3 regions of the Adlercreutzia sp. CNCM I-6215 genome follow, and region 1 is predicted to be linked to each of the others. Evidence: predicted binding sites of a transcription regulator. Region 1 holds the regulator's gene; each other region holds the start of a gene.
The links. Region 1 encodes LexA, which represses DNA repair genes until DNA is damaged. Its sites were predicted from a motif close to CNAACANNTGTTNG; they were not measured.
Positions count from the first base shown of each region.

Region 2: ruvC (crossover junction endodeoxyribonuclease RuvC) is a predicted target of LexA. The motif match lies at 1,247-1,260, and genes of this name have one in related genera.
Region 3: ACW4LP_RS01285 (replication-associated recombination protein A) is a predicted target of LexA. The motif match lies at 4,853-4,866, and genes of this name have one in related genera.

Region 1 is NZ_CDRVMA010000007.1:80,223-90,269, reverse strand. It holds gene ACW4LP_RS06980 (thiamine pyrophosphate-dependent enzyme) at 1-1,533, shown strand, start outside; gene ACW4LP_RS06975 (indolepyruvate oxidoreductase subunit beta) at 1,544-2,137, shown strand; gene ACW4LP_RS06970 (amino acid-binding protein) at 2,139-2,582, shown strand; gene ACW4LP_RS06965 (phenylacetate--CoA ligase family protein) at 2,589-3,974, shown strand; gene gluQRS (tRNA glutamyl-Q(34) synthetase GluQRS) at 4,013-4,966, shown strand; gene ACW4LP_RS06955 (UbiA family prenyltransferase) at 4,963-5,892, opposite strand; gene ACW4LP_RS06950 (hypothetical protein) at 6,001-6,552, opposite strand; gene ACW4LP_RS06945 (hypothetical protein) at 6,673-7,182, opposite strand; gene dut (dUTP diphosphatase) at 7,197-7,631, opposite strand; gene nrdR (transcriptional regulator NrdR) at 7,635-8,081, opposite strand; gene lexA (transcriptional repressor LexA) at 8,377-9,015, shown strand; gene hflX (GTPase HflX) at 9,135-10,047, opposite strand, start outside.
Region 2 is NZ_CDRVMA010000002.1:254,875-264,921, reverse strand. It holds gene ACW4LP_RS02835 (DUF6273 domain-containing protein) at 1-914, shown strand, start outside; gene ruvC (crossover junction endodeoxyribonuclease RuvC) at 1,326-1,799, shown strand; gene ruvA (Holliday junction branch migration protein RuvA) at 1,796-2,389, shown strand; gene ruvB (Holliday junction branch migration DNA helicase RuvB) at 2,396-3,484, shown strand; gene ACW4LP_RS02815 (hypothetical protein) at 3,615-4,028, shown strand; gene ACW4LP_RS02810 (cold-shock protein) at 4,153-4,356, shown strand; gene ACW4LP_RS02805 (class I SAM-dependent methyltransferase) at 4,415-5,311, opposite strand; gene thyX (FAD-dependent thymidylate synthase) at 5,388-6,074, shown strand; gene ACW4LP_RS02795 (DUF1385 domain-containing protein) at 6,090-7,184, shown strand; gene ACW4LP_RS02790 (amino acid ABC transporter ATP-binding protein) at 7,359-8,090, shown strand; gene ACW4LP_RS02785 (transporter substrate-binding domain-containing protein) at 8,102-9,043, shown strand; gene ACW4LP_RS02780 (amino acid ABC transporter permease) at 9,040-10,047, shown strand, end outside; gene ACW4LP_RS02775 (amino acid ABC transporter permease) at 10,047-10,047, shown strand, end outside.
Region 3 is NZ_CDRVMA010000001.1:305,997-316,043, reverse strand. It holds gene alaS (alanine--tRNA ligase) at 1-813, opposite strand, end outside; gene ACW4LP_RS01295 (AI-2E family transporter) at 880-2,313, opposite strand; gene ACW4LP_RS01290 (DUF948 domain-containing protein) at 2,335-3,246, opposite strand; gene ACW4LP_RS01285 (replication-associated recombination protein A) at 3,503-4,816, opposite strand; gene ACW4LP_RS01280 (UTP--glucose-1-phosphate uridylyltransferase) at 5,354-6,166, opposite strand; gene ACW4LP_RS01275 (FAD:protein FMN transferase) at 6,265-7,323, shown strand; gene ACW4LP_RS01270 (MarR family winged helix-turn-helix transcriptional regulator) at 7,438-8,361, shown strand; gene ACW4LP_RS01265 (hypothetical protein) at 8,358-9,101, opposite strand; gene ACW4LP_RS01260 (FAD-dependent oxidoreductase) at 9,135-10,047, opposite strand, start outside.

The sequences.
Region 1 (10,047 bases):
GGCGCGCGGGTGCTCGCCACCATGAAGCATGTGGGCGTGAACGTGGCGGCCGACCCGCTGTTCACGGCCGCCTACACCGGCGTGGGCGGCGGCATGGTCATCTTGGCCGCCGACGACCCGGGCATGTACTCCTCCCAGAACGAGCAGGACTCGCACTACTACGCCCAGGCCGCCGCCATCCCGTGCCTCGATCCGGCCGATTCCGCCGAGGCCTTGCGCTTCACCCGCGAGGCCTACGATATCTCCGAGCGCTTCGACGTCCCGGTGATCATCCGCTCCAGCGTGCGCATCTCCCATACGAAGACGCCCGTCGAGGCGGGGGAGCGCGCCGAGGCGCCGGCAAGGCCCTATGAGAAGAATCCGGCGAAGTGGGTCATGATGCCCGCTTTCGCCAAGCCGCGCCGCCTCGTGCAGCTGGATCGCATCGATAAGCTGCGCCAGTGGGTGGAAACCTGCCCCTACAACGAGGTGATAGAGGGGAAGGGCACTGTGGGCGTCGTCTGCGCCGGCGCGGCCTACCAGCACGTGGCCGAGGCGCTCCCGGACGCGAGCATCTTCAAGCTCGGGGTCACCTGGCCCCTTCCCGCGGCCGCCCTGCGCGATTTCGCCGATTCCGTCGAAGCCGTGTACGTCGTGGAGGAGGGCTCGGAGTACCTCAAAGACGCCGTGCGGGCCTGCGGGGTGCCGGTGAGCGATACGCCGTGCCCTCTGCCGCGGGCAGGCGAGCTGTCGCCGGGGCTCGTGCGCGCGGCCTTCGGCCTTGAGCAGCCGTCCCATGCGCCGGCTGCGACCGATCTGCCGGGACGTCCTCCGGCGCTGTGCCCGGGATGCCCCCATCGCCTCGTGTTCAAGGAGCTCTCGAGGATGCGGGCCATCGTGACCGGCGACATCGGCTGCTATACCTTGGGCGCCCTGCCGCCGCTCTCGGCCATGGACACCACGGTGGACATGGGAGCCTCGGTCTCCATGGCCCACGGCTTCGAGCTGGCGCTGGCCGGCACGGAGCATCGTCCCATCGTCGCCGTCATCGGGGACTCCACATTCGCCCATTCGGGGTTGAGCTCGCTCATCTCCACGGTGTACAACCGCGGCGCCGGCACGGTGTGCGTGCTCGACAACCGCACCACCGCCATGACGGGGCGCCAGGGCAACCCCTTCAACGGCGTGACCCTGCAGAACCGGCCCAGCCGCGAGTTGAACATAGAGGCCGTGGTGGCTGCCCTCGGCGTCGAGGATGTGCGCGTGGTCGATCCCAACGACGCCGCCGCCGTGCGACGGGCCCTCAAGGAGGCCACGGGCAGCGACGACATTTCGGTCATCGTGTTTCGCTCGCCCTGCGTGCTGCTCGAGCGCCACGTAGAGCCGCCGCTGTTCGTGAGCGGCTCCTGCACGGCCTGCGGCGCCTGCGTGACCCTGGGCTGTCCGGCCCTCGGCCGCGACGAGACGGGACGTGCGCTCATCGATCCCGCGCTGTGCATCGGCTGCGGCCACTGCACCCAGTACTGCCGCTTCGACGCCATCGTCCAGGAATAGGAGGCCGTTCATGGAAAATGCCACTAAGACGGTGCTTTTGTGCGGTGTGGGCGGCCAGGGAACCATCCTCGCCGCCGATCTGCTCGCCTTCAGCTGCATGAAGGCGAATCTTCAGGTGAAGGTGTCGGAGATCCACGGCATGGCCCAGCGCGGCGGCGCCGTGACCACGGTGGTGCGCGTGGGCGAGGACGTGAAGTCCATGGTATCGGACGCGGGATGCGCCGATGTCGTCGTCGCCTTCGAGACCACCGAGGCCCTGCGCAATCTGCCCCAGCTCAAGGAGGGCGGCTCGCTCATCGTCAACGATGTGGCCATTCGGCCCCTGCCGGTGCTCACCGGTGCCGCCTCGATGCCCGAGAACGCCCGGGAGCGCCTGCGCGAGGCCGGGGCTCTGCTCATCGACGCCGACGCCATCGCGCGGGCGGCCGGCAATGCCAAATGCGCCAACGTGGTGCTCGTGGGGGCCTTGGCCGCACGCCTCGATATTCCCGTCGAGGTATGGGAGGAGACCGTGGCCGAGCGCGTGCCGCAGAAGACCGTCGAGGCGAACCTCGCCGCCCTGCGCGCGGGCCGAGCCGTCATCGAGAACGAGGAGGGAGAATAGCATGACCGTTTCCCAGATCAGCGTATTCGCCAACAGCCGCCCGGGGCACATGAACCGGGTGCTCGACCTCTTCGAGGGCGCCGGCGTTTCCGTGCGCGGCTTCTCCGCCGCCGACACGGGGGAGTACGGCATTCTCCGTTTCATCGTCGATAGGCCCGAGGCGGCCATGGAGGCGCTTAAGGATGCCGGCTGCGCTTGCGTCGTATCCCCGGTCATCTGCCTGAAGCTCGTCGATACGCCCGGCGAGCTCTCGCGGGTCATGGGCGTGCTCGCCAAATGCGGCATCAACGTGGTCTACAGCTATTCCATGATCTCCACCTACATCGTGCTCTCCACAAGCGAGCCGGAGCGCGCCCAGGCGCTTCTGGCCGACGAGCCGGTGGAGCTCATTTCCCAAGAGGACATCGCGCGCATCGTCGCCGAGCGCGCTGCGAAGGAGGCGTAAGGGCGCATGAGCGAGGCAATGGATTCCATCGACGTGACAAAGAAGGGCGCGGCGCTGGCCGCCGCCGAGGCGGGACGGTTCGACGCCCTGCCCATTTACAAGCCCGAGATCGAGTGCGCCTCCCGCGAGGACATCCGCGCCCTCCAGCTGGAGAAGCTGAAAGAGACCGTGGCCTACGCCTACGAGCGCGTGCCCTACTACCGTCAGAAGCTGGACGAGATGGGCGTGGCGCCGAGCGACATCCAGACGCTCGAGGACGTGCGCAAGCTCCCCTTCACCGATAAGGCCGTGCTGCGCGAGACCTTCCCCTTTGGCCTGTTCGCGGTGCCGCTGGACGACATCCGCGAGCTGCACTCCTCGTCGGGTACCACGGGAAAGCCGGTGGTGGTGGGCTACACCGACGACGACATGGACATGTGGAGCGAGTGCATCGCCCGCCTCGTGCAGATGGCCGGCGTCGTGCCCGGGGACATCGCCCAGATGGCCTTCGGCTACGGCATGTTCACCGGCGGCTTCGGCCTGCACTACGGGCTGCAGCGTCTGGGCTGCGCCATGATTCCCGCCGGCTCGGGCAACACCGAGCGCCATATCCAGATGATCGAGGACTACGGCACCACCGTGCTCGTGGCCACGCCTTCCTACGCCATGCACATCTGCGAGGTGGGGGAGAAGATGGGCTACGATTGGGAGAAGTCGCCTTTGCGCGTGGGCCTTTTCGGCGGCGAGCCCTGCCCGCCGGGCCTGAAAGCCGAGATCGAGCGGCGCATGCACATCGTCTGCACCGACAACTACGGCCTCACCGAGGTTATGGGGCCGGGGGTGTCCGGCGAGTGTCTGGCCGAGCGCTACCAGCAGCACATCGCCGAGGATCATTTCCTGTGGGAGGTCATCGATCCGGAAACCGGCGAGCCGGTGGGCGAGGGCGAGATGGGGGAGCTCGTGCTCACGCCCCTTTGCAAGCAGGGCATTCCGGTGCTGCGCTACCGCACCCACGACTTGACCGCCGTGCACACCGAGCCCTGCGCCTGCGGCCGTACGCTGGCCCGCATGGACAAGGTGCGCTCCCGCTCCGACGACATGCTCATCATCCGCGGCACCAACGTGTTCCCCTCGCAGATCGAGGACGTGCTCACGGGCATCGAGGAGGTCACGCCCCATTACCATATCATCGTGGAGACCCGCGGCGGCATGGACGCGCTCATCGTGGAGACCGAGCTGCGCCCCGAGGCCTTCCGCGACTCCTTCGAGGCCATGGACGCCCTGCGCGCCCGTATCGCCGAGAAGCTCAAGGGCACGCTGCTCGTGGCGCCGGAGGTGCGCCTGGTGGAACCCGGCGGCATCGAGCGCGCCATCGGCAAGGCCAAGCACGTCGACGACCGGCGCGAGAAGTAGCCCGGTTTTAAGACTGCGCCGGAAAGGTTTCATTGGCTATGACGGAAAGCGGAGCGACAGAGGCGACACCCGTTGTCGGCCGCTTCGCGCCGTCGCCGACCGGGCGCATGCACGCGGGCAACATCTACGCAGCGCTCATCGCATGGCTCGTGGCGAAGTCCCAGGGCGGGCACATGGTACTGCGTATCGAGGATCTCGACCGCGAGCGCTCGAAGGGCGTCTACATCGACCAGATCCAGCGTGATTTCGAGACCCTGGGACTCTTCTGGGACGAGGGGCCGTACTTCCAGCATGATCGCGACGAGGCCTATGCCGAGGCATTCGGGCGCCTTGAAGCCCGGGGGCTTTTGTACCCGTGCTTCTGCACGCGGGCCGACCTTCACGCCGCCTCGGCGCCCCACCGGGGCGAGAAGCTCGTCTATGCCGGCACCTGCCGCCATCTGTCGGACGCGGAGGTGGAGGCGCGCTGGGCAGCGGGACGCACGCCGGGCTGGAGAGTTGCCGTGGACAGCCGCACGATCGCCTTCGAAGACCTCGTTCAGGGAACCTACGCGCAAAAGCTCGACCGCGACTGCGGCGACTTCCTCATACGCCGCTCCGACGGCGCGTTCGCCTATCAGCTGGCAGTGGTGGTGGACGATGCCGCCCAGGGCGTCAATTCGGTCGTGCGCGGCGTCGATCTGCTTTGCTCCACGCCGCAGCAGCGCTACCTCCAGGATCTTCTCGGGCTGCCGCACCCCGCCTATGCGCACGTTCCGCTGCTTGTGGCCGAGCAGAACCGGCGCCTCTCGAAACGCGATCGGGACGCGGCCTTAGACGAGCTGCTGGCCCGGTTCGGAAGTCCGCGAGCCGTCATCGGACATATCGCGGCGGTGGCGGGACTTGTTCCCGAAGAGGCGCCGACGACGCCGGAAGAGCTGCTGAAGGACTTCTCGCTGGAGGGTTTTCGCGACGGACTGCCCGATCTCGTGCAGATTCCCTGGCGCTCCTAAAGCAGGAGGGCGGCGGCGTAGAATGCGCCCAGAGCCACGTTCACGCTGCAGATCTGGCCCATGGCGCCGATACGCGTGGGCGCCGCGAGCGGATTTTTCCACAGGCCCATCATGAGGGGGTAGCAGCCGAGCGCCAAGAAGGGGAGCACGACGATGCCCCGGGGGAACCAGATGGCGACGATGGCGAGGATGGCGAGAACCCAAACGACCATGAGGGCATGGTAGAGGGCGCGCGCCCTTTCGCGGCCCAGCAGCACCGGCAGCGTGCGGCGGGAGGCCTCGATGTCCTTTTCGATATCGCAGGTGTTGTTCGTCATCATGATGAGGCCCACGCCGATGATCGTGGGCGTGGCCCAAAGGAGCGCCATGAACGTGAACGTGCCCGAGAGTACCTGGTAGCTTGCCAGCGGAATAAGACCGCCCATAACGATGCCGCTCACCGCCTCGCCGACGGGAAGGTAGGAGAGAGGCGTCTTGCCTCCGGAGTACATCACGACGATGACGGCTCCGATAAGCGCGATGACGAGGGGGACAGGACCCGCTTTCCAAATAACGTACAGGCCGAGCAGGAAGGCCACGGTCAGAAAGCCGATGGCCAGCCCGAGGGCCGAGCGCGGATTGACGTCGTTGTAGACGAGCACCGAGTCTGAGGCCTCCACGTTGTCCTCGGCTGTATCGGTTCCCTTGATGAAGTCGAAGTAGTCGTTGAAGGTGTTCACGGACGCCTGCATGAGGATGCAGATGAGGAGCAGAAGCCACGCCATGGCCACGTCCAGCGACCCGGTGTTGGCCAAGGCGCAGGCGGCGGCCACGAGCACGGGCATGATGGCCGCCGGCCAGGTATGGGGCGCGGCCAGTTGAAGAGCGAGGCGAGGGGAGAGGGGAGTCGTCGCTCCCCCGCTGTTCGTTTTTGTATGGGAACCCATGTTCGATTTCTCTTTTCGTCGCGAGAAGCATTGTCGATTACCTGGCATTATAGAAGAAGGGCGCCCCAATGGAGCGCCCTTCAAAGGGTTTGCGCGTTGACGGCGCGTTTAGTTGGTCATCAGCGCGGCCGCGATGTCGCCCGAGGTGGACGAGGCCGGCTCCCAGGTTCCGTCGACCTTGGTGTAGGTGATGGTGATGGGCTGGGTGGCCGCCAGCTCGACGCCGTCGAGGGAGCCGATGACGATCTCGCCGATCTTCTGGTTGATCTCGTCGTTGGAGAGAGCGGCAAGAGCATCGGGATCGGCGGTGACCTCGTCCACGGCCGTCTGCAGCGCCTGCAGGTAGCCGGTATAGCTCTTGCAAGTAAGGGTGATCTGGGCCGTGGCGCTGTCGCCGTCGACATTGATCGAGTCGATCGCGTAATCGAAGCCGCTCAGGTAGGACTTCATGAACTCGACGCCGTCGATGCCGTAGACCGAAAGCTGGCTCATGTCGATGGACTCGGAGAACTCGTTGACGAACGCGTCGTCGATGTTTTTGATGCTGTCCAGTTCGGACGCGAGCGATGCGCGGATGGCGTCTTCATCGCTCGTGCCGCCCGAGCAACCGGCCAACCCGACCATTCCAATGGAAAGCGTCAAAAGAGCAGCGAGAACCACTAGAAAACCCTGTATAGTTGATCGTGATTTCGATTTTACATAATCCATATTATCAGCCTTTCTTGTCAATCTTTTCAGAAGCCCTCCAACTTGAAACATTTTACCATATATGGAAGGTGTTTAGCCCCAGGCATTGCCGCTGCCGCCGGATGGCTGCGCGGTGATGGTGGCGCCCTCGCCGAGGATCGAGGTGAAGTCTCCCGTTTGCATGGCCTCCATGAGCACGGGCATCATGAGCGCGATGCCGACGATGTTGACGATGAGCGCAATGGCGCTGATGGCGAGACCCCAGATAAGCGTCTGGCGTACCGTGGCGGCATAGACCTTCTGGCGACCATCGACATCGTCTATCACGTGCTTGATCTTAACGAAGCCGACAATGGCGCAGACGAGGCCCACCGTGCTCAGCATCACGCCGCCGATGATGAAGGAGACTGGACCTGCAATGGCGGCTACCGTCGAGAGCGTGCGGGCGGATTTCAGGTCGGCGTCGATGAGCGCCCGTCTCTGATCCTGCGAGGGCTCCGTCGACGGCTCGGGTCGCTGGGGATTTTCGGGAGTCGTCTCCGGAGCTCCCAGCTGCTGGGGCTCGGGCGTTTCTTCGGGTTTCGAATCGCGGTGATCGGTCATAAAGGACACTCTTTCTAGGAAAGGCCGCTGCTTCCGAAGCCCTGCGCTCCGCGCGAGCTCTCGGGAAGCTCATAAGTGTTATGTAAAGTAATGGTGGGGGTAGCGATGATCACGAGTTGGGCGATGCGCTCGCCCTTTTCGTAATTGAACACCTCCGTTGGATCGAGATTGATGAGCGGCACCTTGATCTCCCCCCGGTAGCCGCTGTCTATGAGGCCCGGGGCGTTCACGATGGAGATGCCCTGTCGTGCCGCCAGGCCGCTTCGGGGAATGATGAGCCCCGCATAGCCCTCGGGAACGGCCAAGGCGATACCGCAGGGCACGAGTGCCCGCTCGAAGGGCAAAAGCGTGCCGCCCTCGGCGGCGCGCAAATCGAGACCCGCATCGCCCGGACGGGCGTAGGCGGGCGCTTCCAGGGTCTCGTCGAGCTGCTTGAAAAGAACGTCCATGGATCAGCCCAGCTCTTTCAGGGCCTCGGAGAACTCCTCCACATTCTGGAAATCCTTGTAGACGCTGGCGAAGCGAATATAGGCAACGTCATCCAGAGTGGCCAGACGGGCCAGTACCAAATCGCCCAAATCGCGCGATTTGATCTCGTTGCGCTGACTCGATCGCAATTCCGCCTCGATGCTCGTGATGAGTCCGTCGATCTTCTCGGGCGTGATGGGACGTTTCGCGCAGGCGATGAGCAATCCTCGCATGAGCTTCTCGCGGTTGAAGACCTCCGATGAACCGTCGGCCTTGATGACGAGAATGGGATTTTCGGCGAGCCGCTCGTAGGTGGTGAATCGCGTGCCGCACTGCAGGCATTCGCGACGGCGCCGGATAGAGGCGCCGTCGTCGGCCGATCGCGAGTCGACGACTTTCGATTCCTGGTAGCCACAGGAAGGACAGCGCATAGGTTCTCCTTCTCACTTTGATAAGTTGATTGCTTATCATACCCTATCAGACCTAGCGCGCTCCCCTCTTCAAAACATTGCTACCTTCACGACACCCGCCCTCGACGCTCTAGGCGAAGAAGATGAGGAATGACGCGATGGTGCTGAGCGTGAAGGCTATGGAAAATTCGATGCGTGCCATTTTTTACTCCTGACCTCTTGCGTAGAACCTTTGTTCGCAGTTATAATAGAGCGAACAAAGGTTCACGTCAAGAGATTTTTCAAACAAATGTACGCTTTTGTGAAAGGATGCGCTATGACCCAGAAAGTGACCAAGCGGCAACAGGCGGTTCTCGACTGCATCGAAGCGTGCATTCGCGAGAAGGGCTACGGTCCTACGGTGCGCGAGGTGTGCCAGAGTTTGGGGCTCTCCTCCCCTTCCACCGTCCATGTCCATTTGAAGGCACTTGAAGACAAGGGCTTCATCAAGCGCGACCCCCTTAAATCCCGCTCCATCGCGCTTACCTATCCCATCGAGGAGGTTCCCTCCCCTGTCACGGCTTTCGCGGCCGCCTACAGCAAGCTCGTCAATGTGCCCTTGGTGGGCAACGTGGCTGCCGGCTCCCCTATTCTCGCCGAGGAGAACATCACCGACACCATCACGCTGCCCACCGATATCGTCGGCGATGCCCCCTCCTTCATGCTCTCGGTGCGCGGCGAGTCCATGATCGAGGCCGGCATCAACGATGGCGACTACGTGGTTGTGAAGGAGCAGCCGGTGGCCAACAACGGCGATATCGTCGTGGCCATCATCGACGACGGCGCCACCGTCAAGCGCTTCTTCCGCGAGGCCGACCATATCCGCCTGCAACCGGAGAACTCGACGATGGATCCCATCATCACCACGGACTGCTCCATTGCCGGCAAGGTGGTGGCCGTGTTTCGGCGCCTGTAGCGCCTTCGCCGCGCCGATAGGCCGCGAGTCCTCCCCTTTCGGTCAATCAAGAGCGCCCCTGCTCCGGATGCGAGGATCCGGAGCAGGGGCGCTCTTTCGTTTCTGGAGCGGTGGTTTCCTCAAGCGTCGACGTCCGAGACAAGGTAAGGGGAGAACGCGCTGACGAAGGCAGGGGCCGCGAGCAGCTGCAGGCGCGTGCCCGTGGCCTCGTGGCTCTCGGAGATGATGTGGCAGCGCTCGTGGGCCAGCGATACCAAATCCCCCCGTTGGTACGGCACGAGCACGTCCAGCTTGGCGTCGGCGGACGAGGCGGCCTGGGCGATGGCGCCCACGAGTTCCTCTATGCCCTCTCCAGAGCGGGCGGACACGAACCGGGCGCTCGGATAACGCCTTTTAAGGCCGGCCAGCGTCTCGGCGTCCAGCAGATCGCATTTGTTGAAAGTGGCGATCGTGGGAATGCTCTGGGCCCCTATCTGGTCGAGCACCTCGCACACGGCCTCGATCTGCCCCTCGAACTCCGGCGAGGAGGCGTCGATCACGTGCAGGATGAGGTCGGCTCCGGTGATTTCGTCGAGCGTCGACTTGAAGGCCTCGACCAGGGTGGTGGGCAGCTTCTGGATGAAGCCGACGGTGTCGGTGACGGTGACCTCGCGGCCCTCGGGCAGTTCGAACTTGCGGGTGGTGGAGTCCAGCGTGGCGAAGAGCTTGTCGTAGCTGAGCACGTCGGCTCCGGTGAGCCGGTTGATGAGCGAGCTTTTCCCGGCATTGGTATAACCGGCCAGTGCCACTTTGAACATGCCGCTGCCGTACCGGCTCTCACGCTGCAACGAGCGCACGTCGGACAGACGCTCAAGCTCGCGGCGAATGCTCGTGATGCGCTTGCGCACCATGCGGCGGTCCACCTCCAGCTGGCTTTCGCCCTCACCGAAGCGGGATCCCACGCCGCCTCCCATGCGGTTCGAAGCGAGGTGGGCCCACATGCCGCGCAGGCGCGGGTACAAGTACTGGTTCTGGGCGAGACGCACCTGCAGA
Region 2 (10,047 bases), on a different contig from region 1:
TGGCATTGGCCGGATGCGCGACGGAGGAAGCGCCGGCGGGTGCCGAAGCGCCTGCTCCTGAAGCCGCCGAGGAGGCGCCGGAGCAGGACGTGGCCGGAACGCCCGCGGAATCTGAGCAGGAGGCGCAGGCTCCGGAGACGGAGCCTGCGGTATCGGCGCTGGAGAGCTACTCTTGGGATGAGTTGTCGCGGATCTCTGCCGAGATCGCCGCCGCAGAAGACGAAGATGCAGCTATTGAGGTTGCCAAGCAGTACGAGCTCTGCACCCCCGACGGCCGACTCGACGGAACCCAGGTGAAGTCGGTGACTCTGAGCGATGGCACTCAGACCACCGTCCAGATTGTCGGCTTTGCCCACGACAACAAAACCGAGGGTGGCAAGGCCGGAATAACCTTTGTGTTCGGCGATGCTATCGGTAAGGGTTCCATGAACTCGAGCAAAACCAACGCCGGTGGCTGGGAAGCTTCGCAAATGCGCGCCTACCTCAACGGTGACTGGCGTGCCCAGCTGCCCGAGGATCTCGATGCCGCAATCGTGCCGGTGGACAAGCTCACCAATAATGTGGGCGAGACGCAGGACGTCTCGGCGGTGACGGCGACTTCTGATTCGCTGTGGCTGTTCTCAGTCGCGGAGCTCGACGGCGCGATCGAGTGGTACAGAGGTGATAATGGTGTCTATAACGAGGTGCTTAACGCCGAGGGAGTCGAGTACAAGCTGTTTCGCGATACGGCTGATCCCTCGAGACCCAATGAGGTCTTGGAGAAAAATTTCCAGGGTTCTGAGATTTGCTGGTGGGCACGCTCCCCGCGTCCGGCCAATCCGAGCGGCTTCCAGTTCGTGGTTTCTGGTGCCGTCCCCGATGACGACTGGCCCGCTGACACCTCCTACGGCGTGGTTCCCGGCTTCTGCATATAAACCGTCAAACCATCTAGCCTCTCATGCCCATGTGGTATACAGGTGGAAGGGACTTTCGAAGCGGTCGTCTGACTCCATGCTCGGCGTCTTTTTAGGTTAGATGGCCGCTTGGACGCATTGAAGTTTGCCATGGTCATCGAAGGCTCTTGCATGAATGCGGCATTCGGGGTCGTCTGTCTCCGACAACCGCATCTGTAGTGCTTTCTTATGGCTCCCGGCTGGCGCGTACAACATGAGTATGTTGGTTGGGCGTCGCAGGGGTGGTGCAATTGTCCGGCAGCGGCTGCAAGGTGTTCAACCGTGCCAGCGCCCGTAATTTCACTTGCTTTTCACAAACAGATGTTCTAAAATGAGCCCCACTCGAATTTGGAAAGTGGGGCTTATCTTTTGGCTGGCAGGACGCGCATCGTGATGGGGATCGATCCCGGGCTCGCCCATACGGGCTGGGGGGTCATCGAGCAGTGCGGGCCGCATCTTGCGTGCGTGGCCTACGGCTGCGTGGCCACGCCGGCGTCCCGTCCGCTGGCCGAGCGCCTCATGAAGATCCACCACCAGATCGGCGCGGTGGTCGAGCGCTTCCGTCCGGAATGCGTCGGCATCGAGACGGTCTGGTTCGGGCAGAACGTCACGGCCGCCTTCGCCACGGGCCAAGCCCGCGGGGCGGCGCTCGTGGCCTGCGCCGAGGGCGGCCTTGCCGTGGGTGAGTACACCCCGCGCCAGATAAAGCTCGCCGTGGTGGGAGAGGGATCGGCCGAGAAGGATCAGGTGCAGTACATGGTTCGCCATTTGCTTTCGCTTGACCAGCCTCCCGAGCCCGACCATGCTGCCGATGCGCTGGCGGCGGCCATTTGCTATACGACTCACGAGAACGGAAGGCTCGCATGATTGCATTTCTGAGCGGAACGGTAGCGGCGGTGCTGCCCCCGCAGACGGCCTATATCGATGTCGCCGGCGTGGGCTATGCAGTGGCCATGCCCGGTGGCGACTTGGGCAAGCTGGCCGTGGGCGATACGGCCCGCGTGCTCACGTACCTGTCCGTGACGGAGAACGGTATCGCGCTGTTCGGCTTCCTCTCTGAGGAAGAGAAGGTGCTGTTCGAAAAGCTCATCGGCGTGTCGAAAGTGGGGCCGAAGATGGCCCTGGCGGCCCTTTCCACCTTCTCGCCGGCCGAGCTTGCCGATGCTATCGCCTCCCAGGACATCGCGCGGGTGTCCCACATCCCCGGCGTGGGGAAGAAGACTGCCGAGCGCATCATCTTGGAACTCAAGGGCACGCTGGATGCCGGCATGGAGTCGCTGTTCAGCCAGGGCGCTGCCGAGTCCGCGAGCAGCGCGGCGGCGCAGGGGGCTACCGAGGCGCTGCTTTCCATGGGCTTCACCTCCGCCGAGGCCGAAGTGGCCCTGAAGGGGGCCCCCGAGGGCGCGGGCGAGGGCGCGCTGCTACAATATGCCCTGAAACGTTTGGGAAGTCGATAGGAAGTCATGGCATTCGATCTGGACATAGAGGGCATGGTGTTCGAGGCCGCGCGGGACGGCGCTGGCGCGCAGGGCTCGGCGTCGGCGCCGGGGCGCGAGCGCGCGGTGGCCCCGACGCTCACCGAGGACGATCTGGAGCTGGATTTCTCCCTGCGCCCCAAAAGGCTCGACGACTATCTGGGCCAGACGAAGGTGAAGGAATCCCTCGGCATCATGATCGCGGCGGCCCAGGGGCGCGGCGAGCCGGCGGATCATATTTTGTTCTCGGGCCCTCCGGGGTTGGGCAAGACCACGCTCGCCACGGTGGTGGCCAACGAGCTTGGCGCCTCCATCCGTACCACCTCGGGGCCGGCTATCGCCCGCACAGGGGACTTGGCGGCCATTCTCACCAACCTCGAAGAGGGCGATGTGCTGTTCATCGACGAGATCCATCGCCTGAACCGCATGGTGGAAGAGGTGCTGTACCCGGCGCTAGAGGATTTCGTGCTGGATATCGTTGTGGGCAAGGGCCCGGCGGCCCGCTCCATCCGGCTCGATCTGCCGCGCTTCACGCTCATCGGCGCCACGACGCGCACGGGCCTGCTCACCGGTCCTCTGCGCGACCGCTTCGGCGTGGCCTTCCGCCTGCAGTACTACACGCCCGAGGAGCTCTCGCTCATCGTGTGCCGCTCGGCTTCCATTCTGAACGTTGCCATCGACGAGGAGGGTGCGCTTGAGATTGCCCGCCGTTCCCGGGGCACTCCGCGTCTGGCCAACCGCCTGCTGAAGCGCGTGCGCGACTGGGCCCAGGTGCGCGGCGACGGTGCCATTACCGAGGACGTGGCCGCCGAGGCGCTCACGTTCTTCGAGGTGGATCATCTGGGGCTCGACGCTGTGGACAACCGCCTTTTGGAAGTGCTTTGCGTGCAGTTCGGCGGCCGTCCGGTGGGCCTGACCACGCTGGCGTCGGCGCTGGCGGAGGATCCCGACACGGTGGAGGATGTGTACGAGCCCTTCCTCATGCAACAGGGCCTCATGATGCGCACCCCTAAGGGCCGTCAGGCCACCGCCGGCGCTTGGGAGCATTTGGGCCTCGTGCCGCCGGAGGGATGCTAGCCGTAGCTGAGGCAATTTCGACTGTCGTCGTTTCCGTAGGGGGCGACCTTGGCCGCCCCTTTCCGCGGCGTTGACGCTGTCGGGAGGGCAGACCAAGGTCTGCCCCTACGGAGGGATTGGAGGAACAGCGATGTTCGAGCAAGACTATCTGATGCGCATCATCGCGCAGCTTCTGGGGGCCATTCGGCGCTCGATGGAACGGGCGGCCGGCGAGGAGGATCCGGACGGAGCCGCCCGGGCCCTCGATATGGCCCTGGGCGATGCCACCGATCTGGATGGCGAGGCGCTGCTCTCCCTCGCGCCCGAATCGCTGGCATCGGTGCTGCAGGTGTCGGGGGTCGACCCGCACCTTACGGAGTACATCGCCCGCAGCCTCATGCTCTCCGGCCGCTACCACGGTGAGGCGGGACGTGCGGATATGGCCGAGCTCCGGCGTGCCCAGGGTCGCGCCGTCGCTGCCGCCTTCGGGCACGAGTTGGGATCCGACCCCGTCAGCGACGAGGCCCTGGAGGCGCTTATGACCGCAAGTGATGGAGAAGCGTAAATTCCCCGAGGAAATTGGCCGAAGTTAGCGTATAGTTATAGCGCGCTCCCAAAAGGGAGCTGGGCTTCGCGCCCGTATTGCTATACCCGCTCGTCAGACGAGCGGGAGGAAAGAGGAAAGTATCATGGCGGAAGGCACTGTCAAGTGGTTCAACCCCGAGAAGGGCTACGGCTTCATCTCCCAGAATGACGGCGAGGATCTCTTCGTCCACTTCTCCGAGATCAAGATGTCGGGCTTCAAGACCCTCAACGAGGGCGACGCCGTTACCTTCGAGGTGACCGAGGGCCAGAACGGCAAGCTGCAGGCGAGCAACGTGGAACGTATCTAACTTTTAGAAACTGACATGACGCCAAGGGCCCGGGAGCAATCCCGGGCCCTTTTTGCTGCTAGTGGGTATTCCAGGCGAGGAAGGCCCAGGTGACGATGCGAGGCTCGGCAAGGCGCCAGGCGAGTTGGATGACGCCCTTGCGGCCGGGAGCGCCGGCGGTCTCGTTGGGAACGAGATTCGCGGCGAGCCATTCCCGCAAGTTGGCGCGCGCCTGCTCGCGCTCCTCGTCGGAAGCGCGCACGGCCGCGGAGTCGTCGATCATGGTGGCTAGCTTCTCGTAGGCGTCCTCGGGGGTGGCGAATGTATCGTCGCGGGTGCTGTCGATGTAGCGCACCTCTGCTTTGATCCCCTCATTGGCCAAGATATTGAACGCGTACAGGTAGTCGCGTCCGAGCACCGAGGGCAGCCCCACGGCGGCCAGGATGCGCTCGTCGACGCGGGGGGAGGAGCCGGTGGCCAGCGTGATGCACACCCGCCGGCGCGCCACTTCCGTCAGGCGCAAAAGGGCATCGCGCAAATCGGCCGTGGCGATGGAGCGCGAGGCGATGGCCACATCGGTCATGCCCTCGCGCACGCCGAAGGCCGGCCAATCGTCCTCCCAGCTCATACGCTTGGGGAAGACGGTGCGCACGCCGGCTGCGTCGAGCCGCGCCTGCATCTGATCCAGCATGCCCTGGGAGAAGTCGGCGGCCACTACCTTGTGCCCCGCCTCGCCGAGCGGCACGGCCAGGGCTCCGGTGCCGCATCCCATGTCGAACACCGTTTCGCCGGGGCGAATCTCCGCGTATTCCAAGAACTTCTCCACATAGAGGTTCGGGGCGTCCTTGGTGGTGAAGGTGGCGGAGCGCTTGTCCCAGAACGCCGCGTCATCGGCATGGCGCCGCACCTTCTGGAGCTCTTTCCACTCCTCGTTCCAATCCGTTGCGGTGAGCAAGGGTGTAAATTCGTCGTGCATGGGGCCTCCAAGCCGTGTCGTCGGTCGTTCAGCCATTATACTTCTCTGGAACGAAATCGAGATGCGAGGAGACGTTATGCAGGTAGAGCTTCTGTACCATACGCCCGACCCCGAGCGCGCCATCGCCACGGCGGCGCGGCTGTGCTATGCGCCGGTGGGCGCGAGCGAGCTGATGGAGACCATGCCGCCCGAGCGGGTGAAGAGCGTGCTCTCCACCATCATGGGCTCGGGGCACTTCTCCACCCTCGAGCACGCCAGCTACACCTTCGCCGTCGACGGCGTTTCCCGTGCGCTCACCCACCAGCTGGTGCGCCATCGCATCGCCAGCTTCAACCAGCAGTCCCAGCGCTACGTGAAGTTCAAGGGCGAGATTCCCATGGTGAAGCCCGCCACCGTGGCCGCCGACCCCGAGTGCAATCGCCTGTTCGACGAGGCCGCTGCTGCCGTGGCCGAGGCCTACCGGGCGCTCGTCGCGGCCGGCATTCCCGCCGAGGACGCGCGCTATCTTCTGCCCAACGCCTGCGAGACGAAGATCGTCATCACCATGAACGTGCGCGAGCTTCTGCACTTCTTCGAACTGCGCTGCTGCAACCGCGCCCAGTGGGAGATCCGCGAGATGGCGTGGAAGATGCTGGAGCTTGCCCGTCCGACGGCTCCGTACATCTTCGCCGACGCCGGGGCGCCCTGCATCCACGGCACCTGCCCCGAGGGCAAGATGACCTGCGGAAACCCCTATCCGCGCGTCGATCGCTCGCAGCTTTAGGCTTAGGACGACGGTATGACCAAGCAGAAGAGCGATCTGTCCCGCGCGTTCTCTGAGGACGGGGCCATAAAAACCCACGTGGGCGGCCAGGCCCTCATCGAGGGCGTCATGATGCGCGGCAAGTACAACTGGGCCGTGGCCGTGCGCGAGCCGGACGGCGCCATCTACGTGGAGGAGCACGACCTCACGAGCGGCAAGGACAAGAACGGCTGGATGTACTGGCCGCTCGTGCGCGGCTGCCGGGCGCTCGTGGAGTCGCTCATGCTGGGGTTCAAGGCCCTGGAGATCGCCGCCTTGCACGCCTTCGGCGACGAGGAGGGCGAGCAGAAGGCCGCTGCAGAGGCTTCGGCCGAGGCCGTGGACTACGAAACGACTCTGACCGAAGATGCCGAGACGCGCGAGGAAGAAGAGGAGTTCGGCCACCGCGAGATGATGATCTCCATGATCGTGGGACTCGTGCTGGGCGTGGTGCTGTTCATTGTGGCGCCGGCGGCCATCACGAACCTCATCGTGGGGGAGTATGACGACCACACGCTGGCCTGGAACATCGTGGACGGCCTTCTGCGCGTGGCCGTGTTCGTCTTCTACATCTGGCTCATCGGCCGCATGGAGGACATCAAGCGCATGTTCATGTACCACGGCGCCGAGCACAAGGCCATCCACTGCTTCGAGCACGGCCTTCCCATGACCCCCGACAACGCCCGCCAGTTCCCGCGCCTGCACGTGCGCTGCGGCACCGCCTTCCTCATCATGGTCATGGTCATCGCTATCCTCGTGTACACCATCTTCCCTTTAAACGCCATCATATCCGGCTTCGGGGTGCCCGACGGGATGCCGAAGCTCGTGCTGGTCATCGTGGCCCGCATCGTGCTCATGCCCGTTATCGCCGGCATCTCCTACGAGATCACGGTGAAGTGGGCCGGCAGTCATCCGGACAACCCGCTCGTGAAGGTAATTCTGTGGCCCGGCATGCAGATGCAGTACCTCACCACCCACGAGCCCGACGACGCCCAGATGGAGTGCGCCATCGCCGCCATGCAGGCCGTGCTCGCTCGCGAGGATGCCGAGGAGGCGAAGGCGGCAGCAAAGACAGCGCCCACCGCTTCCTGATCGGCGTCGCTGCGCCGCCACCGCTTCCCGGTCGACGTTGCTGCGCCTCCTTCCACCCGCGCCGTCAATAAGCTGTGAAAAACCCGTAGTGCCAGCGAAACCACGACTAATTGACAGAACGTTAGAATTCCCCGTAACTGTTCGAGATGACGGTCCGGATGGGAGCGTGGGAGCATGGAGCCACTGATATCCGCCAAGGATCTTAAGAAGAACTTCGGGAAAGTGGAGGCGCTCAAGGGCGTCTCGCTGGACGTGGCAGAAGGCGAGAAGGTCGTCGTCATCGGGCCGTCCGGCTCGGGCAAAAGCGTGCTCATCCGTTCCATCAACGGCCTTGAGCGCCCCGATTCCGGCGAGCTTACCGTCAACGGCATCGACATGATGGCCAAGAAGGTGAACACGCGCAAGCTGGCCAGCGAGGTGGCCATGGTGTTTCAGGGCTACAACCTCTATCCCCATAAGACCGTGTTGGAAAACGTCACCTTCGCGCCCACCAAGGTGCTGAAGGTACCGAAGGCCGAGGCCGAAGAGGCGGGGCGCGCCTACTTGGAGCGCGTGGGACTCACGAGCAAGCTGGACAAGTACCCCGACCAGCTCTCCGGCGGCCAGCAGCAGCGCGTGGCCATCGCCCGCGCGCTGAACATGCACCCGAAGATCATGCTTTTGGACGAGCCCACGAGCGCCCTTGACCCGGAGATGGTCAACGAAGTGCTCGACGTCATCAAGTCGCTGGCCGAGACGAACATGACCATCGTCATGGTCACCCATGAGATGGGGCTCGCACGCGACGCCGCCGACAAAGTGGTGTTCATGGAGAACGGGCTCGTGGTCGACGAGGGCACGCCGGCCTACCTCTTCGGTCCCGATTCCAACGAGCGCGTGCAGGCGTTTCTCTCCAAGATACTGTGAGGGGGTGCGCGATGAACGTGACGGGCAAAACGGTTGGGGTGAACGGGATGACTGGGATGCGCGGGACGTATCTCACGCGGCGCGGCTTTGTGCGGTTGGCCGGCGCTACCGTGGCGGGCGCGGCTTTGGGTGGCGCGGTGCTGCCGCTTTCCGGCTGCGCGCCTGCGGGCGACGTGCTGCGCATCGGCACGAAGATCGACGTGCCCGGCTTCGGGTTCCAGAACCCCGAGACGGGAAGCGTGGAGGGGCTCGAGGTGGACGTGGCCCGCGAGCTCGCCGCGCGGATCAAGGGCGATCCCAACGCGCTGGAGATTGTGGGCGTGAACGTGACCACCCGCGGGGCGATGCTGGACAACGGCACGCTGGATGCGACGCTCGCCACCTTCACCATTACCGATGCGCGCAAGAAGACCTACGATTTCTCGCGGCCCTACTATATCGACCATATCGGTGTGCTCGTGCTGAAGAAGTCGGGCATCACCGATTTGGCGGGCCTTGACGGCAAGACCGTGGGCGTGGCGCTGTCGGCCACCACCAAGGACAAGCTGGGGGCGGCCGCCGCCGAGGCGGGCATCACGCTGAAGTTCGCCGAGTACGCCACCTATCCCGAGATCAAGATCGCGCTTGTGGCCGGGCGCGTGGACGCCTTTTCCGTGGACAGCTCCATTCTTTTGGGCTACCAGGACGACAGCACCTACTTGCTGCCGACGCAGTTCGCGCCCCAGGAGTACGGCGTGGCCACGAAGAAGGACGGCGAGTATTCGGGGCCCGTCGATGAGGCCATCGCGGCCATGGAGGCCGACGGAACGCTTAGGGCGCTGAAGGAGCGCTGGGGCCTGTCGCTGGTCACGGAGGCGGACGTGGAAGCCGAGCAGGAAGCCGGCGGCACGGGCCTGGGGGAGGGGGATCCGGCCGACGATGGGGCGGCCGCGGAAGGGGGCGCGTCCCGATGACGGAGATCTTCGCGCCCTACAAGTGGGAGGCGCTCTTTGCGCGCTGGCCCGACATCCTGGCCGCCTTCGGCATGACCGCGGCCATCTCGGCTCTGGCCCTCGTTATCGCGCTCGTTTTAGGCTTCGTCTTCGGTGTGTTCGCGGTGTCGCGCTTCCGCATCCTGCGCGCCCTCACGCGTGTCTACGTGGAGACGGTGCAGAACATCCCGCTGCTTCTGCAGGTGTTCGTGCTCTACGCCGTGTTCCCGCTGCTGGGGCTTACCATCGCCTCGTTCTGGATCGGCGTCATCGCTATCGGCGCCTATCACGGTGGCTACATGTCAGAGGTGGTGCGCAGCGGAATCGGCTCGGTGCACCGCGGTCAGTTCGAGGCGGCTAAAAGCCAGGGGTTCTCTCCCGTGCAGACCATGACGCTCATCATCCTGCCCCAGGCCATGCGCATCATCCTGCCGCCTTTGGCCGTGCAGGCCGCCAACCTTGTGAAGAACACCTCCGTGCTCGCGCTCATCGCCGGCGGCGAGCTCATGTACTTCGCGAACTCCTTCGCCGGCGACACGAGCTACTACGGGCCGGCCTACGTGGCCGCCGCCGTGCTGTACTTCGCCATCTGCTTCCCGCTTTCCCGGGCCGCCGTGTACCTGGAGAGGCGCATGGGCACCCATCGCCATGTGGCCACCGGCGACGCCACCGAGGAGCTTGCGGCCGATGCCGTGGAAGTGACGCCGGGCACCCACGACATCACCGGGCATGCGGCCGCCCAGGCCATGGCCGCAGGCGTGACGACCATGGTGGAAGGCACGAGCACCTTGGTGCCCCCGGTGGTGGACAAGGGCCGCTACCTCACGTACGCGGAACTTTACGGCATCGACGCCCCGGCGTGGCCCGACCGCCGCACGGTGGCGCCCCGCACGCCGCGGAACCGCCGAGGGCTCGCCCGCGTGCGCGGCGCCATGGGTCGCACCGGTGGCCGTCGCAGGGGCAAGGGCCGGAGAGGAGGCCGGAAA
Region 3 (10,047 bases), on a different contig from region 1:
ATCGGTTTCAGCATCCTCGCCGTAGGTCACGCCGGCCAGACGCTCGCCCACGGCCACCAGGCTGCGCAGCACGTCGGTCTCGTAGTTGGACTGCACGCCCTGCATGATGGCGGCCATGCGCTCGAGTCCCATGCCCGTGTCGATGTTCTTCTTGGGAAGGGGCGCCAAGGTGCCGTCCTCCTGGCCGTCGTACTGGGTGAACACGCAGTTCCAGTACTCCAGGAAACGGTCGCAGTCGCAGCCCGGCGCGCAGTCGGGGCTGCCGCAGCCGAACTCCGGGCCCTGGTCGTAGTAGATCTCCGAGCAGGGGCCGCAGGGACCGGTGGGGCCGGCGCGCCAGAAGTTGTCGTCCTCGCCGAGGCGCGAGATGTGGTCCTCGGGCACGCCCAGGTTCTTCCAAATCTCAATGGTCTCGTCGTCGTCCTCGAACACGGTGAAGTACAAGCGCTCCGGCGGCAGCCCCAGCACGTTCACGGAGAAATCGTAGGCCCAGGCGCACATCTCTTCTTTGAAGTACGCGCCGAAGGAGAAGTTGCCGAGCATCTCGAAGAAGCTCAGATGACGGCCCGTGGTGCCGATGATGTCGATGTCGTTGGTGCGCACGCACTTCTGCACGGAGGTGGTGCCGATATAGGGCGCCTCCAGCTGCTTCTGCTGCAGGAAGTAGGGCTTGAACTGCACCATGCCGGCGCTCGTCAGAAGAAGCGACGGATCGTCGGGAATGAGCGAGGAGGAGGGCACGAGCTTGCAGCCCTTCTCCTGGAAGTAGTTCAGGTACTTCTCGCGAATCTCAGCGGTGGTCATGTAACGCATAGGTGTTCTATCCGTCCTTTACGGTCAACGAAAACAGTTGCAGCAGATTATAGCGCTCCTTGCGCGCTACTTTTTGGAAGACGACGTGTCATCATGGGAATGGCGCGCCGTCACCTTCCCATGGGCCTGCGAGCGCAGCTTCGGCAACTTGCGGCCGAACAGCGTCGCGTCGTCCAGCTTGATGGGCTTCATGGAGCCGGTGGTGACGCCCGGTGACGTGGCGTCCGACAGCGGGTTCACTTCCTCGTTGTCCGACGGCACGCCCTTGAAGAACACGCCGTCCTCGGCCACCAGGTGCCGGCCGGTCTTTTTCTCGAAGTAGTAGACGAACACCGATTTGGCCACGGCCACCAGCGGGATGGAGGCGAGCATGCCCACGAGCGACCCCATAAGACCGCTCATGGCGCCGCCGAGGGCCGAGCCCACCATCAACGCGATAAGGGTGAGAGCCGGGTGGATGTCCACCGAGTTCGCCATGATCTTCGGCGAGACGAAGGTGTAGACGAGCTGCTGGATGACCACGGTCCCGGCCAGGGCGATAAGGGCCACCAGCGGGCTCACGAAGACGGCCGCGATGGCCGCGAGCGCACCTCCCAGCCACGGGCCGATGATGGGGATGATGTTCATCACGCCGGTGATGAGGCCGAGCACGGCCGCGTTGGGCACGCCGACGATCTGGAACAGGATGCCGCAGCCCACGCCGATGACGGCGCACTGCAGAAGCGTTCCCTTGATGTAGCCGCCCATGACGCGGGTGAAGGTGGCGTGGAAGAACTCGGCGTCCTCGGCGTGCTTGGGGCCGATGAGCCGGCGCGTCTCGCGGCCCATGGCCGGCAGCTCCATGAGGATCCAGAAGGCGATGACGAGCGCGAACCCTAAGGCCATAAGGCCGTTGGCCAGCGTCGTGGAGAAGGCCACGATGCCGTTGGCGCTGCCCTGAGCGATGGAGGAGGCCCAGGATGCGGCCGACTTCTGCACCTCGCTGATGACGTTCTTCACCGTTTCGTCCTCGAGCATCGGGGCGTAGCGGGCGTACAGGTCGTTGCCCCAGGCGATGACCGCATCAACATAATGGGGCAGGTTGCTGACCAAGTCGTTGAACTGGGCGTTCAGGCCGAACATAGGCGAGAACAGAAGGAAGCCGATAAGGGCGAGCACGAGCGCCATGATAACATAGGCGATCGTGGTGCCCAAACCGCGGTTGATATGGCGCTTCTCCAGCCCGTTCACAATGCCGCGCAGGCAGAAGACGATGATGACAGTCCAGATGAGAATGGCCACGGGCACCGACAGGATGTTCAGCAGGTAGACGATCGCCGCCAGAAGCAGGATGGCCGCCACCACGGCCCACAGGTCGAAGAAGCGCGTGCGGGCGCGGGCCTGCTTGGTGCGCGAGATGGCGTTGGCGGCAGCGGTGGCCGTGGCGGCCGCGCTGCGCGGGTTGTTGACGGAAGCGGGCGCGTCGGCTCCTCCCTGCGATTGAGACGCGTCGGTGCTCATGGGAATCTCCTCAGGTGCAAGCTACTGAACGGTGTAGGGGCTGTTCCCCACGGGGGCCGGCTCGGCCTGAGCCGCGGCGGCGTTGGGAGAGACGGTCGGCGAGGCAGCGGCTGCGGGGTCGGCAGGGGCCGTCGCGGCCGGCGCGGCCGGCGCGTCGGTGTCGATGTCGGCGTTGGCGTTGGCCACGGCCGCATCGGCGATGGTGCCGGCGGTGCCGGAGAGCTGGTCTTCGAAGTCGTGGGCACGTTCTTGGCTGGCTGCGTTGGCGGCCTTGACAGCGGCGCGGCGGTCTTTGCCCTCGGCGACGACGGCGCGGGCGGCATCCCCCATGGCCGAGACGGCGGCGGCAACGGTCGCCCCGCGCTCGGGCGCGCGGCCGGCCTTCGCGGCGGCGCTGGCGTCGGCAGCGGCTCCCAAGCTCACGGACTCATCGGAGGCGTAGCGCGGCTTGAACTTGCTGCGCAACTTGCCCGTGAGCGAGTTCACCAAATCGATCGGAGCGCTCGTCACGGTATCGACGGCACCGGCGGCCTTCGAGACGGAATCGGTGATCTGGGTCACATCTTCCAGAATCTGGTCGACGCGCATGAGTTCCAAATTCGCCGCGTCCACCGTGAGCGACAGACGCTCCACCAGCGGATCGACGCGGCCCACGGCGGGCTTGGCCTCCTCGGCGATCTCGTTCACGCGGGTAAGCAGCGGGTCGATCTGATCGGTCACCAGGGCATCCACATGGGCGATGAGGGGATCGACCTGGGCGGTGATCTTCTCCACGTTCTTCAGCGTGGGGGTGAGCTCCTTATGGGCGTCGTCGATGGTCGAGCGCGTCGAGCGGATGGTGAGCGCCAATTCCACGACGAACCATACGAGCACCGCGCCGACGAGCACGTAGATGACGGGCAGCGCGATGTCCACGATCCCTGCGAAATCCATGATGAGCCTCCTTATAATTCCGAAGACCTGACTATACCATTACTGGAGTCATTCTAATTAAGTTGCGCAGGGCCTCCACGGAACGCGTCCGCATAGTAGCCATTCCGTAAACGGAAGTTGACATCGTGTCACACGCGAGCGGCATCGCCAGCGGCACCCGCGCTGGGGCGCCCTCGCCGGCACGTCGCCCCAACACGATGCCTGGCTCGCTGCGCGGCGCCCGCAACGCGGCGGGCGCAACACGCCGAGCCGCGACTCAACTCCCCTGGCGGTCGCGGGCGGCGGCGTCGGTGCGGTAAGCCTCCCAGCCGCGCTCGCCGGGTTGGTAGAAGCAGCCGCGCTCAAGGCCCTCGGGCAGATAGCGCTGATCGACCCAGCCGGCCGGGTAGCTGTGGGGGTACTTGTACTCGCCGTAGTTTTCCGAGCCGGGGCGATGACGATCGCGCAGGTAGTCGGGCACCTTGCGCACCGGGCCGTTGCGCACTTCGCGCAGCGCCGCATCGATCGCGGCCTCGGCGCTGTTGGACTTCGGCGCCAGCGCCAAGTAAATGGCGGCCTGGGCCAAGTTGATGCGGCACTCCGGGTAACCGATGACCTCGGCAGCCCGGAAGGCGGCCTCGGCCACAAGCAGGGCCTGGGGGTCGGCGTTCCCGATATCCTCCGAGGCAGCGATGTACATGCGGCGGGCGATGAACTTCGGATCCTCTCCCCCGTCGATCATGCGGGCGAGCCAGTACACGGCGGCATCCGGATCGCTGCCCCGCATGCTCTTGATGAACGCGGAGATGATGTCGTAGTGCATGTCCTTGTTCTTGTCGTAGGGCAGCGCGCGGTGGGGCGTGGCGGCCCGCACCATGGCCTCGGTGATGGAAACGGGGGCCTCCTTCGTGCCCGGCGCCACCATACCAGCGGCCAACTCCAACGTTGTGAGCGCCCCGCGGCCGTCGCCGCCGGCCAGAGTGACGATGGCAGAAGTGGCCTCATCTTCCAGAGCATAGCAGCCGGCAAGCCCCCGATCGTCGGCCACGGCACGGCCCACCAACTCGGCGATCTCATCATCGGCGAGCGAATGCAGCTCCACGATGCGCGAGCGCGAGATGAGGGCGGAGTTCACTTCGAAAAACGGGTTCTCCGTGGTGGCGCCCACAAGCACCACAAGGCGATCTTCCACCGCGTGCAGAAGCGCGTCCTGCTGGCTGCGATTGAACCGGTGAATCTCGTCGACGAACAGGATGGTGCGCAGGCCTCCCATGACGAGCCGCTTCTCCGCCGCATCGATTTCCCGGCGCAAGTCGGACACGGTGCCCCCGATGGCTGATACCTCCACGAAGGTGGCGCGGGTCGACTCCGCAATGACATGGGCGAGCGAGGTCTTGCCCGTGCCCGCCGGCCCGAAGAGGATGACCGAGCTTAAGGCGTCGTTCTCGATGGCCGCGCGCAGCCAGCTGCCCTCGCCCACAGCCTCCGCCTGCCCGACCACCTCGTCGAGCGTGCGCGGCCGCATGCGCACCGCCAGCGGCGCCACGTCCCGCTTCCGATCATTTTCCATAGCAGTAAACAAAGTATCCATAGCCCGTAATGGTACCACGGAGCCCATCAAAATAATAGAACAAATGTTTTTGGTCGTTCGTCCGATAAAAGAACGCTAGCGATGGCCCGAAGGGCCGAGCCCGCAACCGTGAACCCACTCAGAGGTGCGCCCAAGGAAGCCAGCGAGCGGCGGCGAGGCGCCTCAGATTGCCCCGCCTTCGGGTCAAGCGGCCTTCGTGCCGCGCAGCACCCGAAACAAGGGGCAAGATGGGGCGCATCGCCGCCGCGCAGCGTCGACAGGGCGTAATTGCGATGCAATTACGCCCGCAAAAAGAAGCGGCCCGGCGGAGGGGGCCGCCGGGCCAGAAGGAGGGGGGATGCGACTCTCGCGGAGCCGCTTTCTGCTTTAAAGAGACAAAGCAGGCAAGTGATCGGAGGGGGTTGTCTCACTTGCTGACGTCAGTATAACAGCCACCCTTGAATTCCCTATGATGCACCCATGGTGAACTTGTGGATTCATAGGCTCATCGTTAAGTAATTCTTCACATTTTAGAAGAAACCTCATCAGCGGTAACACCTATCCCTGCCGGCGGGCGAACAGCACGTTGTTCGTCTCGAGCCAGCTCTCCACGGTGCCCGTGTCGAAGCCGTCGGCCGGATCCACCACAAGCGCGTACATTTCCTCCTCGGCAAGCACCGCGTCCAGCGCGTCGGTGAGCTGAATCTCGCCGCCCACCCCCGGCTCCGCATCGGCCAGCAGTTCCATCACGCGGGGCGAGAGCAGGTAGCGGCCGAACACCGCCAGATTCGACGGCGCATCCTCTAGCGCCGGCTTTTCCACCAGCGAGTCCACCTTCCACACATCCTCGGCTACCGGGGCCCCGGCGATGACGCCGAAGCGGCTCACCTGGTCATCGGGCACGGGCATGACCGCGATGACGCTGGCGCCGCCATGGGCGTCGGAAACCGCCTTCATGGCCGGCAGCATCTCATTGCCCGGCACGAGCACGTCGCCGAGCAGCACGTAGAACGCCTCGTCGCCGGTCTTGGCCGCCGCACAGCGCACGGCATGCCCCAACCCCAGCGCCTCCTCCTGATACACGTAGCTGACCGGCAGGTTGCCGACATATTCCACCGCATCGGCATAGGCGTCCTTGCCGCGCTCGCGCAGAAGCGCCACCAGCTCCGGGTTCGGCGTAAAGTGGTCCTCAATGGCCTTCTTCTCGCGGCTGTTGACGATCACGACCTCATCAGCGCCGGAAGCCAGACCCTCTTCCACCACATACTGGATGGCCGGGCGATCCACTACCAGCAGCATTTCTTTGGGCTGGGCCTTGGTAGCCGGCAGAAAGCGGGTACCGAGCCCCGCCGCGGGAATGAGTGCCTTCATCGAGCGCCTTTCTCTTCGTTGTTCGCGTGCCGCCCATGATACTACAGATGACGCGCGCGTCGCCTCTCTCCTTCGTCGAGTTCGCTATACTGTCCCCCATGAGTAAAACGGACGCACATAGCCTCGACCCCATTCCCGACGAGCAATTCCTGGAGGCGCACGACGCCGCCGAGGGCAAACCGGCCGGCGTGCGCTTTTTGGCCTTCAACACCGTCATCGACATCGAGGCCTACGGCGAGACGGCAGCATGTCAGGCGGCCTTCGAAGAGGCCCGGGCGCTCTGCCGCCGCTATGAGCGCCTGTTCAGCCGCACGCTTCCCCACTCCGACATCGCACGCATCAACAGCGCGCACGGCCAGCCCGTGGCCATCGACCCTTTGACCTACGACCTGCTCGAGAGGGCGCTTTCCTACTGCGCGGAAAGCGAGGGCGCCTTCGACATTACCGTAGGCCCGGCGGTGCGCCTGTGGAATTTTCACGAGGGCACGGTGCCCGATGATGGTGCACTCGCCGAGGCGGTGCGCCACGTCGACTGGCACGCGCTCAGATTGTGGAAGACGCCGGCAGCCACAGCGGCCGAGAGCGACGCCGATGCCGCAACCGAGGCGGTGCCCGGGTTCGAGGCAGCGCCCGAACCCAAGGCCTGCTTCGCGCAGCTGGCCGACCCCGATGCCGCCGTGGACGCCGGCGGCATCGCCAAAGGATGGATCGCCGATGCGCTCGTGGCGGCCATGGAGGCCCACGGACTCTCGGGCACCATCGTGAACCTCGGCGGCAACGTGGCCGTGAGCGGCACCAAGCCCACAGGCGACCCCTGGCGCGTGGGCATCCGCGATCCGCGCGACCCCTCCCAGCTCATCGGCGCCGTGCCCCTGGTTGTGGGGTCGGCTGTCACGAGTGGCGTCTACGAGCGCTGTTTCACCGCACCCGACGGCACCTTCTACCACCACATCCTCGATCCGCGCACGGGACGCCCCGTCGAAACCGACGTGGCCGGCGTCACCGTCATCTGCGAGAAATCCATCGACGCGGAGGGCTTCTCTACCACCCTGCTCGCCCTCGGCCTCGAACGCGGACTCGCCCTCGCCCGTCGACACCCCGAAATTCTGCAGGCCTTTTTCATCGCCCCCGACGGCACTATCACCAACGCCCGCTGAGCGAGCTATGAAGTCTTTGTATCGGGGAGAAATCGTCGCCTCCTCGAACCGTCGGAGAACGCTAGACTAATCGTTGCATCAATGAACTAACTTTCCGACAGCCGAAAGGGCGCAATGGCCGAGGTCGCGAACAAATTCAACCTGGACTCCACGTACTTCGTGGCCTTCGAAATGGCCCATGAGGCCCTGCGCCGCGGGTTGGAGCAGGCGAGCGACCTGAACATCACCCAGTACCGCATTTTAACGAAGCTGATGCAGGCCTCGGCGCCCGTAAGCCAGGGGGAGCTCGGAAAGATTCTAGGCATGAAGCCCAATGTGGTGACCCAGGCCGTCGACGCCCTCGTCGCCCATGGGTACGCGACCCGCGAGGCTGGCACGACCGATGGCCGCACGCGGTTCCTCGCCGTCACCGACGACGGCGCCGAGCACGTCGCTGCCGTCAACCAGTCCCTGGTAGAGAGCTTGTACGCCACCTTCCCAACCCAAGATCCCACGTATCGCACCATTCTGGAAGCGGCGGTTGCCGCCGCAGCCCACATCGAACCCCCACTGCACGCTGGGCGCGCTCAACGTTTCCCTGCCACGCGCTCGCTCGTATCCATCGAGCTCATCCGCGCCGAGACAGAGCGCACCCTGCGCGATGCCACGGGCGCGTCGCTCAACGAGTGCCGCATCGTCCAACGCCTCGGCGAGACGGATCATCCCGAACGCGTCGGAACCCTGGCAGAGCAGCTGATGATGTCGCCGGTGAACGCGGCGCGCGCCGTGGATCGCCTCGTGGGCCGCGGCTGGGCCAAGCGCCTGAAGTCGCCTCACGACAAGAAGGCCGTGTACGTGGCCCTCACCGACGAGGGCGTTTACCAGGGATTTCTCATCAGCGCCACCGTGAACGAGCTGGCTGCCACCAAGCTGTGGGTGCGCCTGACTCCCGAGCAGAGGGACGCCATCGAGCGCGTGGGCCATGTGGTGGTGGCCGACCTGAACGCTCAGCGGCAAGCAAAGGAGCAGGCCGCCTACGACCTGCTCCGGGAAATCTAGGCGAGGCTCATCTTGTCCGCATAGACCTTCGCACCGAAGAGCATGGCCACATTTGCCACGACATCCGCCGCGAACCAGCCGCCCAGCGCCGGCAGGCTGATGCTCGCCGCGTTCAGGGCCGAGAACGTGCCGACCGTGAGCGCTGCGACGACGGCGCCGCACAACGCCACCGCCGCGATGAGCGAAAGCTCCAGGCTGTGCCCTGTGTGCCAGCGAGCCACGCAGGCGCACACCACCATGGAGGCCGCCCCCAGAAGCGTGCCGAGGAAAGCCGCGAACCCGATGACGCCGACGACGATGATCGGCAGCCCCGGCAGCTTCGAGGACATGGATCCCACCTGCACCGCCGACAGGATGCCGAGCACCACCACGACCAGACACGCCAGCGCCACGAGCGCCGTCGCCCAGCCCCAGAGAAACGCCGTCAGCGGGCGCGGGCGCACCGCGGGAGCGCCCGCATCGCCCTGCGCCCGCGAGGCCAGCGCGCCGTAGAGCACCGCGCCGGCCGTCGACACGCAAAGCGCGAGGCCAGCCGCGAACAGGAAGGCCACGAAGGCCGAGCCCGTGAGGATAGAGCAGATCACATCGAGCACCGGCACGCCCGAGGCCGAGATGTAGTCGAAGGCGAGCACGCCGGTGCCCCCGGCCACCGCAAGCCCGATGCGTCCCAGCAGCGCAATCACGAGCGCCATGGCATACAGCGCGAGAAACGGCCGCGCCATCGCTTTCATATCTTTCATAACGAACTCCTATCCGTACGCGCGCTCGCGCCCTTACGCCTGGCCGCCGTTGATCTCGTTCTCCACCGCAGAGGTGCCGCACAGATACCCGCCGCAGAAGGCGAGCCCCACGTCCCCCATGAGCGATCCCAGAATCGGGTCGCCGATGTAGCTGTTCTCGCCGCAAGCGCCCCCGGCGGTGTGCCAGCCGGCGTACAGGCCGGGGATCACGCGGCCGTCTGTGCCCACCACCTGCATCTGGTCGTTGATGAGCAGCCCCGCCTTCGTGCCGTACAGGTTGCCGCCGATGCGGCAGCCGTAGAAGGGCGGCTCCACGATTGGGTGCAGCCACTCGGCGGGCATGGGGTACAGAAAGTCGTCCTCGCCGCGCTCGCAGGCGTCGTTCCACTTCGCCACGGCCTCGGTGAGCACGCCCTCGGCGAGGCCCAAATCGCGCTCGAGCTCCTCCAGACTGTCGCGGCGCTTCAGCACGTCGGCGTCGATGGCGTCCTGCACGCCGTGGTGCCAGTCGCGGTAGTGCTCCGGCACCTTCTCGATCTGCTCCAGGTCGGGGGTCAGCAGCTTGCGGCAGTGCTCCTGGGCGAATCCCGCCAGGTGATCCTCGTAGTTCGCGTCGAAGATGATGTAGGAGCGGTGGCCCGGCGGCGTCATCTGGATGGTGGCCAAATCGCCCAAGGCGTAGATGGCGTTGGCGCCGTCCTCGGCCACACGGGAGTCCATGTAGCGCAGGCGGTTGCCGCAGCGGTCGATAGTCAGCCACGGCTGGCGCGAGAGCTGGGTCATGCCGTCGTAGAGGAACCGCGCCCAGGTGCCGCCCTCGGCCTGCCAGTCGACCCCGCCGTCGAAGGAGGCGGAGCTGTTGAACCCGGACACGTCGGCACCCACGCCCAGCCCCATGCGGAAGCACTCGCCGCGCTCCCCGGCCGTCAAGTAGCTGGAGGCGCAG